One region of the Cytobacillus sp. QJM3NY_8 genome, then DNA from elsewhere that is predicted to be linked to it. Evidence: riboswitches for the same ligand, from Rfam matches in the RefSeq annotation. Region 1 holds a riboswitch; each other region holds the start of a gene.

The links. A riboswitch is a leader RNA that binds a small molecule or an ion and turns the genes downstream of it on or off. The one in region 1 is predicted to bind cyclic di-GMP.
Region 2: it holds a riboswitch for cyclic di-GMP, as region 1 does, so the genes downstream of both, AC0VZ9_RS01600 (hypothetical protein) here and AC0VZ9_RS24730 (EAL domain-containing protein) in region 1, are expected to answer to the same signal.
Region 3: it holds a riboswitch for cyclic di-GMP, as region 1 does, so the genes downstream of both, AC0VZ9_RS05725 (anti-repressor SinI family protein) here and AC0VZ9_RS24730 (EAL domain-containing protein) in region 1, are expected to answer to the same signal.

What each region holds. Positions count from the first base shown of each region.
Region 1 is NZ_CM149681.1:4,822,704-4,825,984, reverse strand. It holds gene AC0VZ9_RS24745 (ATP-dependent helicase ComFA) at 1-485, shown strand, start outside; partial or broken gene AC0VZ9_RS24740 (ComF family protein) at 481-672, shown strand; gene AC0VZ9_RS24735 (ComF family protein) at 802-1,179, shown strand; cyclic di-GMP riboswitch class I at 1,253-1,339, shown strand; gene AC0VZ9_RS24730 (EAL domain-containing protein) at 1,389-3,281, shown strand, end outside.
Region 2 is NZ_CM149681.1:285,334-288,614, reverse strand. It holds gene AC0VZ9_RS01610 (methyl-accepting chemotaxis protein) at 1-767, opposite strand, end outside; gene AC0VZ9_RS01605 (hypothetical protein) at 819-1,529, opposite strand; gene AC0VZ9_RS01600 (hypothetical protein) at 1,585-1,953, opposite strand; cyclic di-GMP riboswitch class I at 2,069-2,155, opposite strand; gene AC0VZ9_RS01595 (DUF4317 domain-containing protein) at 2,564-3,281, shown strand, end outside.
Region 3 is NZ_CM149681.1:1,077,493-1,080,773, forward strand. It holds gene AC0VZ9_RS05720 (LPXTG cell wall anchor domain-containing protein) at 1-331, shown strand, start outside; cyclic di-GMP riboswitch class I at 1,226-1,314, shown strand; gene AC0VZ9_RS05725 (anti-repressor SinI family protein) at 1,345-1,491, shown strand; gene AC0VZ9_RS05730 (helix-turn-helix domain-containing protein) at 1,819-2,142, opposite strand; gene mnmH (tRNA 2-selenouridine(34) synthase MnmH) at 2,323-3,281, opposite strand, start outside.

The DNA of each region.
Region 1 (3,281 bases):
ATTGGGAGAAATCCCTAAAAAAAGACAAACTCCCGTCTGCAGTTACCCAATGGATCAAGAAGAGGCACGACAACCAGAAGCAGTTCCTGCTCTTCCTTCCAAAAATCGATAAAATGGAAAAAGTCCTCACCATCCTTCGTAAAACCTATCCTAAAATCCAAGCTGTCCACGCGGAAGACCCCGATCGAAAAGACAAAGTCCAAATGATGCGCAATAAAGAGATCCCCATGTTACTCACAACGACCATCCTGGAAAGAGGGGTTACCTTCCCTAATATTGATGTAGCAGTATTTGGAGCAGAAGACCGTATTTTTACCGAAAGCGCTCTTGTTCAAATTGCCGGCCGTGTTGGAAGAAGCTCTGAATACCCGAAAGGAGAAATCACCTTTTTTCACTACGGCAAAACCGAAAGCATGGTCAATGCGCAAAAACAAATACTCAAAATGAACATTGAAGCCAAAAAGAAAGGACTGATCGACCATTAACTGCTTAATATGCCATGAAGAAATCCTTTCAGCTGTCAGCTGGACAACTCTCTGGTCGCGGCCAAAAGAAAATCATTTATGCCAATGCTGCACCGATAAACTCCCATTTATCAATGGCGATACTTGCAGTAAATGCAGCCGGCCCTTCAGTAACTTAGATCCTCAATTTCGAAAAGGGAACCTATGCGCAGATTGTCTAAGGTGGAACGGGGATCCAGAATGGTCAGGGCAGCTTCTGAAAAACAATTCCCTTTTTATATACGATGACTTTCTGAAAGAAACTATAGCCCGCTATAAGTTCCGGGGCGACTATATTTTGTCGAGAGCTTTTTCTCCTATCATTAGGGAAAAGCTGAGTACCGTGGAATTCGACTATCTCGTCCCAATCCCTCTAAGTCCCCAAAGGATTTATGAACGAGGCTTCAATCAGTCTGCCGCACTCATCCATGAGGCAGGCTTTACCGTGACGGAACCGCTGCAGCGAATTCACTCAGAAAAGCAATCTAAGAAATCGCGAATGGACCGAATTCATTCGCACCAGGTCTTCCAGCTGCAAAATCTCAATATCAAGAATAAAAAAATTATCCTAATTGACGATATCTATACTACCGGCTCAACTCTATATCATGCAGCGAAAGTTCTTAAAGCAGGGGGTGCTGCTTCAGTCTGCTCGGTTACATTAGCAAGAGGATAATGGATGGAATTAATTACAAGTTGATGTTTTTGATCTGGATAGTTATTAGGAAAATAATCCTATGTTAAAATATTCTAATCCAGGGCAAATTTTACGAAAGTAAAAGACGCAAAGCTGCGGGCCTAAAGCAGGTCTCTGCCATGGCGGCCAGGCTACATGGAAGAAGAACTATTTTCGTTTGCCTTTTTTATTGGAAAGGATGTTTTGAAGTGGACGAAATAAACTCACAGGGTGGTGAAAACACCACTAAAGATATTGCTGAATACAGAAGTCAGCAAATGGAATTGACTAAAATAAAAAATAATCTGAACCAGGCTCAGAAGATCGCAAATATTGGGAGCCTGGAGTACGATATTGAAAACGATAGAGGGTTTTGGTCAGATCAGATGTTCCGGATATTTGGGCTAAAGCCTCAAAAAGGTTTTTTTCCGGACTACAAAATGTATTTGAGTTATCTGCATCCAGACGACCTGCCGGCTTTTGAAAATCAGTTTACTCGACTGTTAGAGGAAAAGGACAGTGTGGATCTGATATGCCGGATCATTAGGCAGGATGGAGAGGAACGGTATATTCATCATCGTGCGGACTACTTTGCAGAAGAAAGCGGATCACCGAAAATCATTGCAACGATTCAGGATATAACTGAAAAACGGCTCATGGAAGAAAAGTTCTATGAAAACGAGCGGAAAATAGGACAAATCTATGAAAATCTTGATGTTGGCATTTATTCCGCCGATTTAATAGAAAGAAAGGTATTTCATTTCTCAAGGGGAGTGGAAGGCATTTTCGGGTACACAGCCAGTGAGCTGATTGACAATTTCGATTTATGGGACGAAGTGATCCATCCAGACGACCTGCAAAGTCTGGAAGCCAATCGGGTAAATCTTATTCATGGGAAGAGCGTTCGCTGCCAATATCGTATCTTCCATAAATCCGGTGAGCTTAGATGGGTGAATGATCATAGTATCCCCTATTTAGATGAAAGGGGCGAACTTATCCGGGTTGATGGCTTTGTAACAGATATAACAGAACAAAAATGGCTTGAAAAGAGAATGAGGCGTATGGCATTTTATGATCATTTGACCGATCTGCCGAACCGCCGGTACTTTGATCAGAAGCTGCAGAGCCTTATTGAAGACGATGAACAACAGAACTTCGCTGTCTTGTTCTTTGATCTGGAACGGTTAAAGCAGATTAATGATACCTTTGGACATTCCTCAGGAGATGAACTTCTTAGGCTTGTTTCACATAGAATTAAGGAGAAGCTAAATTCAGTCTGTTTTTCAGCAAGAATTTCCGGTGATCAATTTGCAGTTATAATGGAATATATCCAGGAAAAGGAGGATCCTGCGCAATTAGCAGATTCCATTAATCAAATTTTCTCTGAACCATTCCACATCGACAGCTTTGAGCTTAATATTACCCCATCTATAGGCATTAGTTTATATCCGGATAATGGAAGAACAGCTGATGAATTAGTCAGAAATACGGAATCTTCCCTGTACCATGCCAAGCAGAAAGGGAATAATAGATTCCAGGTTTACCATCCTTCCATGGATATTGAATCTTATAAGCTTTTTACCCTTGAACAGGATATGAGAAAAGCCATTCAAAATGATGAATTTTTTCTTGAATACCAGCCAAGAGTTGATACGAAGACCGGCAAAATAGTAAGTGCCGAAGCTTTACTAAGGTGGAATCATCCGGAATGGGGCAGAGTTTCGCCGCTGGAGTTTATAACAGTGGCAGAGGAAACCGGTTTAATCATAAATATAGGTGAATATGTGCTAAGGAAAGTATGCAGCCAGATTTATTCCTGGAAGGAAAAAGGGTTATCGATTGTTCCGATATCCGTAAATATCTCTCCGCTGAGCTTCTTGAAAAGTTGTCTTGTTTCCACTATAAAAAAAGCATTGGATGAGAGTCACCTCGATGCGTCACTAATTGAAATTGAATTGACGGAATCTTCCCTAATCAATTACTCAGAGAACGTCATTTCAGTGCTTAAAGAATTGGGTTCAATGGGAGTGAAGATTGCACTGGATGACTTTGGGACCGGGTATTCCTCCATCACACAGCTGAAAAATTATAAATTTGATGTT
Region 2 (3,281 bases), 760 kb from region 1:
TTTACAATGTTTGATACTTCAGAGGAAGACTGCCGTGATTGTTCGGCCAATTTTCGAACCTCATCAGCAACGACTGCAAATCCTTTGCCATGCTCTCCCGCACGGGCCGCTTCTATGGCCGCATTCAATGCCAATAAATTAATTTGTTCTGAAATCCCTGTAATCACTTTTACAATCGTGCCGATTTCATGAGATTTTTCTCCGAGTTTATTTATGGCATCAAATGTTATATTTACCGTTTGATTAAACTGATTCATTTTATCTAAGGAATCCTTTAGCTTCTCGTTTCCTTCCTGCGTCAGTTCTAAGGTAGTATTCGATTGTTCTGAAATCTGAAGGGATCTCACGGATAGATCTTCGATAGCCTGTGTCATTTCCTCCATAGATGCAGCACTTTCTTCTGTTGCTGCCAATTGTTTCGTCAACCCTCTGCCTACCTCATCAATTGCCGCTCTAACAATATCCGCTTTTTCAGAAGCATATTCACCGACTTCAGTAAGATTTTCACCTTTTTCATGAACATCTTTTGAATAGGAAAAAAACTTTTCCCTTACAAGGCCGAAATAGTCGATTAGCCCATTAAATACAGCATGTTTAGAGCTTCGTTCATCAACCTTCGCTGCAATTTTACCTGCTGATAATTCTTCCATTCCATTTATTATTTCCTTATGAATATGGAGATGGTGTTTTAATGAAAAGTATCGATAGGCAAAAAACACCGATACTCCCATTAAAATAATATTGATGCCTAGCATAATCGCTTCCATTATAATAAATCCCCTAACATCTATTTAATTAAATTAGACTTTATATGTAATTTAAAGCTCTTTTATTAGGATATATGTTCCATCTGCTACATTTGCAGGAATACCACTCAGCTTATTATTATCCTGATATTTATGGACAATATAATTTCCTTCAGTATCTTTATATTTTTTCATATTATGATATTTTTCCATGACCCGTATTGATTTAGGGTTGGTTGCTTCACCTAAAACAGCCTTTAATCCTTGGGATGATGCTTTTGCGATTAATCTATTTCCTAGCTGCTGAATAATTTCATGACGATTATGTTCAGCTATTACGCCTAACATGAAAAGGTGTAATAGTTCTCCATCCTTGATTTCATGTCCATTCTGTTTTTTATAATCTTCCATAAAACGTTTATCTACATCTTCCAAAACACGGAGAATTACATTCATATCATAAAAAGAACCTTCAAATATGTCTTCTCCGATTATCTCAGGTGCATTTGTATCTCCCGCAAGTACACCGACAACTTTATGATTAGCATCCTTTGCAACTGCGCAATATCCCTGTTCAATCGTAGAGTCTAAATAATCCTTGGTAAATTGATAGAAATCCTCATAGCCTATATTCAATTGTCCTACCATTGGCTCCTGAACCCATTTCCCTGCAACCTCCACTCCTATGAATGTTCGAGCCAGACAATCAGCTGCTTTCACAATTAATTCTGGCTGATCCTTCTTTATAATTTCGTATGTATATAGCTCTAGTGTTGTTTGCACTTCTTTACTCCCTTTCAAATGTAAATTAATGATCCCCTAATCATTGTCACGAACATTAGATGCCATGAGGCACTTTATCAACAAACGTACCTGAGAACTCAATTCTCTCAAGTGCATTCCTGATTTGCACCTGCGCAATTTTAGATGACGGTTTTACTACAAGAATATCCTTAAATCCCAATGAAGAATAAAATTGCATTGTCTGTTCAAGCTGTGGAACCACCTTTGATGGGACAGGGGTTTGATGGGTCCCGTCTACAACAAATGTATAACTTTGCCTTGATACCTTACTAATCGTATCCTGTAAATCTATCATATAACCTTCCGCATCCTCCTCTCTCATTAACCCATGAACCTGTACATGAACTTCCTTTGCGGCCTCATTAATGGCCATTTTGTATTTTTTCTTATCTACAACTATCATCGCTGATCTCCTTTGCCTGTATTCTCCATCATTTTTGCAGCTATTTAAAAGGTGTCCAAAAAAAAAGACTATCCCCAAATAGACAGGGATAGCCAAATAAACGTTCTTTATTATCCTTGGCAACCCGACTGTCATTACCCTGGAGGATTTTAGACTCGTAGCTTTGCGTCCTTACCTTTCGATAAGTTTGCCTTTTCAATTTTATTAAATATAGGACTAATTTCACGATTATATTTTACTATACTATTATAAAGAACTTGCCATTTTTTGTCGATACTTGTAATTTTTATTTCTGCATCCAATTTTATCTGGAAGAGTATGTCTCCATGTTAAAGAAATAAAAAAGGCTTCCCATAAGTTTAGTCAACTTATGAGAGGCCTCAATTAAATACCTTTATGTTAACAAAATATCAGCATTCTACATTCACCTCGCCAGCGCAAACTCGGCCGGTAAAAATCAACTTCATGCTTCTCAAATCTCCAGCCAAATTTAATTAACGTATCCCTTTTCAAAAAAGCGAAAATAAAAGAGATAAATAATTTATAGAGCTGATGTATTTTGTTATTCTAGTAAATATGCATATTGGGCAGCTTAGGAGTGGATTTAACTGTGAACAAAAAAGACATCGCACAGATTCGGAAACAATTTAAATTAAATAATGACTTACTAAAGATCTCAGATATTTTTAATGTCTATATTATGAAGGAATCAAGTGAGATTTATCATTATGAAAGCCAGCCCTTTGAAATGCTGGACCAGGATCAGCAGGAGCTATTTATGGATAACTTCAAAAAGCTGCTTGGCGGCCAATTGGATGAAAAGCTCTTTGAATTAAAGTTTCAGAGGGATGCCGAAAACAGCAGTCAACTCATCCTGCATCAGGGATTGCTAAGCAGTGATGCTGAAGGCTGGATGGATCAAATGCTTCAGATAGTCGGCAAAATGCTGGGAATCCGGCAATATGAAAAGGATATTGTCGTTACATTCATTCGCGGGGAGTATCTTAAGCCAATGAAACGCCGCAACGCAGAAGCCGAGGAAAGTGAACGGGATGCCGTTTATTCTCATCCCTTTATTCTCTGCAGCATAAATAACACGCAAGAACCGAAGAAAGAACTTCTTTTTGACTATGTCGAGAAGGAATTTAAATATCATTTTACCGTTGATCCGATTATCAACCTCAAGGCTCCCATTTCAGGGTTTCTATTTCCCTGCTTTACCGATCATGCAGCTGATGTCAATCACGTCTTGTATTCAGCAGGCAAGGTACATGAGCCCGACTACCAGTTCATAGTGGACGTTTTAAACGGGGAAGAAACGATGACGG
Region 3 (3,281 bases), 1.5 Mb from region 1:
AACTTTATTTTTCCAAGTAACAATGCCAGAACATTTAGGAAATGATTTTCAAAATTCCGCTGCAGAGGTTGAAATCATTTTTCTTGCCGAAGCAACAGGTGATCCCGGAACCGGCAACGAGACTCCCGGATCAGGAGATAATAATAATTCTGGAGGGGGAACTAATAATTCACCACCATCCACAGATGCAACGGTAATTCCAGAGAAGGTTAATAAACTCCCAAATACCGCAACTAATAATTATAATTTATTACTTATCGGTGCACTATTTTTAGGTGCCGGAAGCGTAATTTTATTATGGCGTTATAGAAGGCTGCGGAGTGAAACTTAGATTAAGGCCTGAGGAACTGATTCTTTAAGGCCTTAATTTTTATTCGTGTTTAGAACTTATTTAAGCAGTTAATGAATATAATCAAAAAGCTACTCATTAAGCGGTGAACTTATGAAAAAAATTCTACTGTATCTTGCCTTCATTAATCTACTGGATGGTCTCTTGACGTTCTTTGGAGTTAAACTTTCGCTAATTGAAGAATGAATCCAATAATGGATGTTCTATATACTATGGAACCTATATTATTTCTTTCTCTTAAAGCTGTTCTTTCAGGCTTTTTAATCCTGCTGTCAACTTCAATTAATTTTCCGCCGTAAACTAAAGTAAAGGTATTGGCAAAAGGTGCAGCTTATCTTTATTCCTTAATATTGGTACTTCATGTTTTATGGATTTATGAAGCTCTATCTTAATAACCAATAGAGTGAAAATACCATTCTTAGTCAAGAGAGGGGGCTGTAAATGTACCGAAAGAACTGCCATAAATGCCACAAACCTTCATATAGCAGCAGTGAATCGGGAGACTGGCTATGCCCGATCTGCCACACCAATCTAACGAATGAAAACTTTTTGGAGGCTATGACCCTCGAACCAGTCCACACAACCTTTAAAAAATGTAAAAGTCCGCATACCTATTCAATAAAACAAATCAGCAAAAATTACAGAAAAAGAATCGGACTTTCATACTACTCAAAAAAGAGTTCGACCATTAATAACAACTTCCTTTAAAAGATGAGGGGTACAGGTAATCAAAAGAACCTAGATCAATTAGAAATTTGTCGAAAATCAAATTAATTTAATATTAAAATAATTAATAAAAATTACAAAATCTGACAACGTTAGCAATACGGCCATAGTAGAATACATCTATGGAAAATATTTCTTTGAGTCGATAGGCGCAGAAAAAGGCAAACTCATTGAAAAATGAGGACGCAAAGTCACGGGTCTAAGGTATTGAAAAATACTACGATGGCTGGGTTGCCTGGAATACGATACGTATCCTGGGGGGAAGAATTTTGACGGAGCAAAATGTAAAGGTCGAAGGAATTGATTTGGAGTGGCTGCAGTTAATTATGGAAGCTAAGAACTTAGGCCTGCAAAAGGAAGAAATTAGAGAGTTTTTACATAATAACAAAGCCAAAGAGCTTCTGATGGAAGCCTAATATCCGGTATTGCTAAGTATTTCTGTTAGAGGTATCTCTATATACGGAAATGCTTTTTATTTTGGCTGTTTTCGTAAAGTTTGTTGCTATTTAATAAATTGATTTAATTTACTGAGTTGATTGGAGCGGAGGGGACTTGACTCCTGCGGGAGGAGAGGGAGCGGGAGACCCCGCAGGCAAAGCCGGGGAGGCTCCCGTTCCTCCCCGCGGAAAGCAAGTTCCCGCAGCGGAAATCAACGGGCAGAATACTAAGCAAAAACAACACACTATGAGAAAGGATCCTAATTTTGCAAAAAAAATAAGCCTGTACCTTCAGGCTCATTGCATCTATGATTTTTGTCCGCTTCTCCACTTATTAAAATCCAAAAACTCCCGAAATTGCTCCTTAGAAACACCAGACTCCATCGCTTCCTTCACAATTTTCATCCATTCTGAATCGAGGTCTTCCTTGTTGATCTGCTCATGGATCAGATGGTCCACGGGAACATTCAGAACACCTGCGATTTTCTCAAGAAATTGAATCGATGGATTAGTTTGCAGGTTGCGCTCAAGCGAGCTTAAATATGATTTTGCCACACCGGCCTGGTCCGCAAGCTCGGATAAGGACATTTTCTTTTCCTGGCGAAGTTTTTTTACACGATCACCGATCATCGTATACCACACACCTTATTTTGTATGTAATAGGATTATATCATATATCTAGTTCCATATTAAGAACGATTTGTTCAATATTATTACCATCATACCACAGTGTCAACCGATTTAAATAGTTAGTTATCTGTGTTTTATAAAAATAAATCTTTTGTCGCTCGCAAAAAGTAATGCTCCGCGTCAGAGGACGGGAGCATTTTGGTTTTCAATAATGTGAATAATTTGCTGTGCAGCTGCTTCCACATCATCCGCATTTACGTGGTGGAATTGGCCTTCATAGTCATGCTGTTTAAAAGCATAGCGCGGATCGTAATAGTGTTCTAATAAAAGCTTGATAAATAGCTCGTAGTTTTCTGCTTCAGCTGATTCATCCAGCTGCTCGCGGATTTCAGTATCTTTCAGACGTTTTTTAATAAACACAAGGCTTTCATCCACTTTCGGCTTGAACCATTCTTCTCTTTGATAAGGTTCCACATAGTCACGGAGGATACGCTGCACACGGGACTCCATGCTTGCAAACATATCAATATGAATACCAGTTTTTTTGGTATCAAGAAGCTCGTCCGGCTGAACAGCCTTTCCTATTCGCTTGCTTTCAGCTTCCATAATAATATAAGGGGAACCTTTAACCTCAGAAAGGGCTTGATACAATAGTGCATCAAATGTTTTCTGGGTACTGCCGTCTCCCATGCCAAAGGATCCGAAGATTGAACCGCGATGTCCTGCCATTTCTTCAAGGTCAATAACAGGATATCCTTTTTCGCTTAATACCTTCAGCACATCCGTTTTCCCGACGCCGGTCATTCCGTGCAGAACAACTGCTTTTTCAGGAATCAAGTCTGCCGTGTTTTCAAGAATATATTGACGGTACGCTCTATAGCCCCCAATTAAACGGGGGATTGAAACGCCTGCATACGTTATAAATGTAGTGACCGCTTTACTGCGCATGCCGCCGCGCCAGCAGTAAATGACAGGCTGTAAGCCATCATTTTTCAGGTCTCTGATCTTCTGCATCATGGACGGAATTTTAGGTGAAACGATTTCCATCGCTCTCCACTTAGCCGCATCAGAACCTTCTCTCTTATATAGTGTTCCGATTTCCACACGCTCTTCATTGGTGAAAAGCGGAACATTGACAG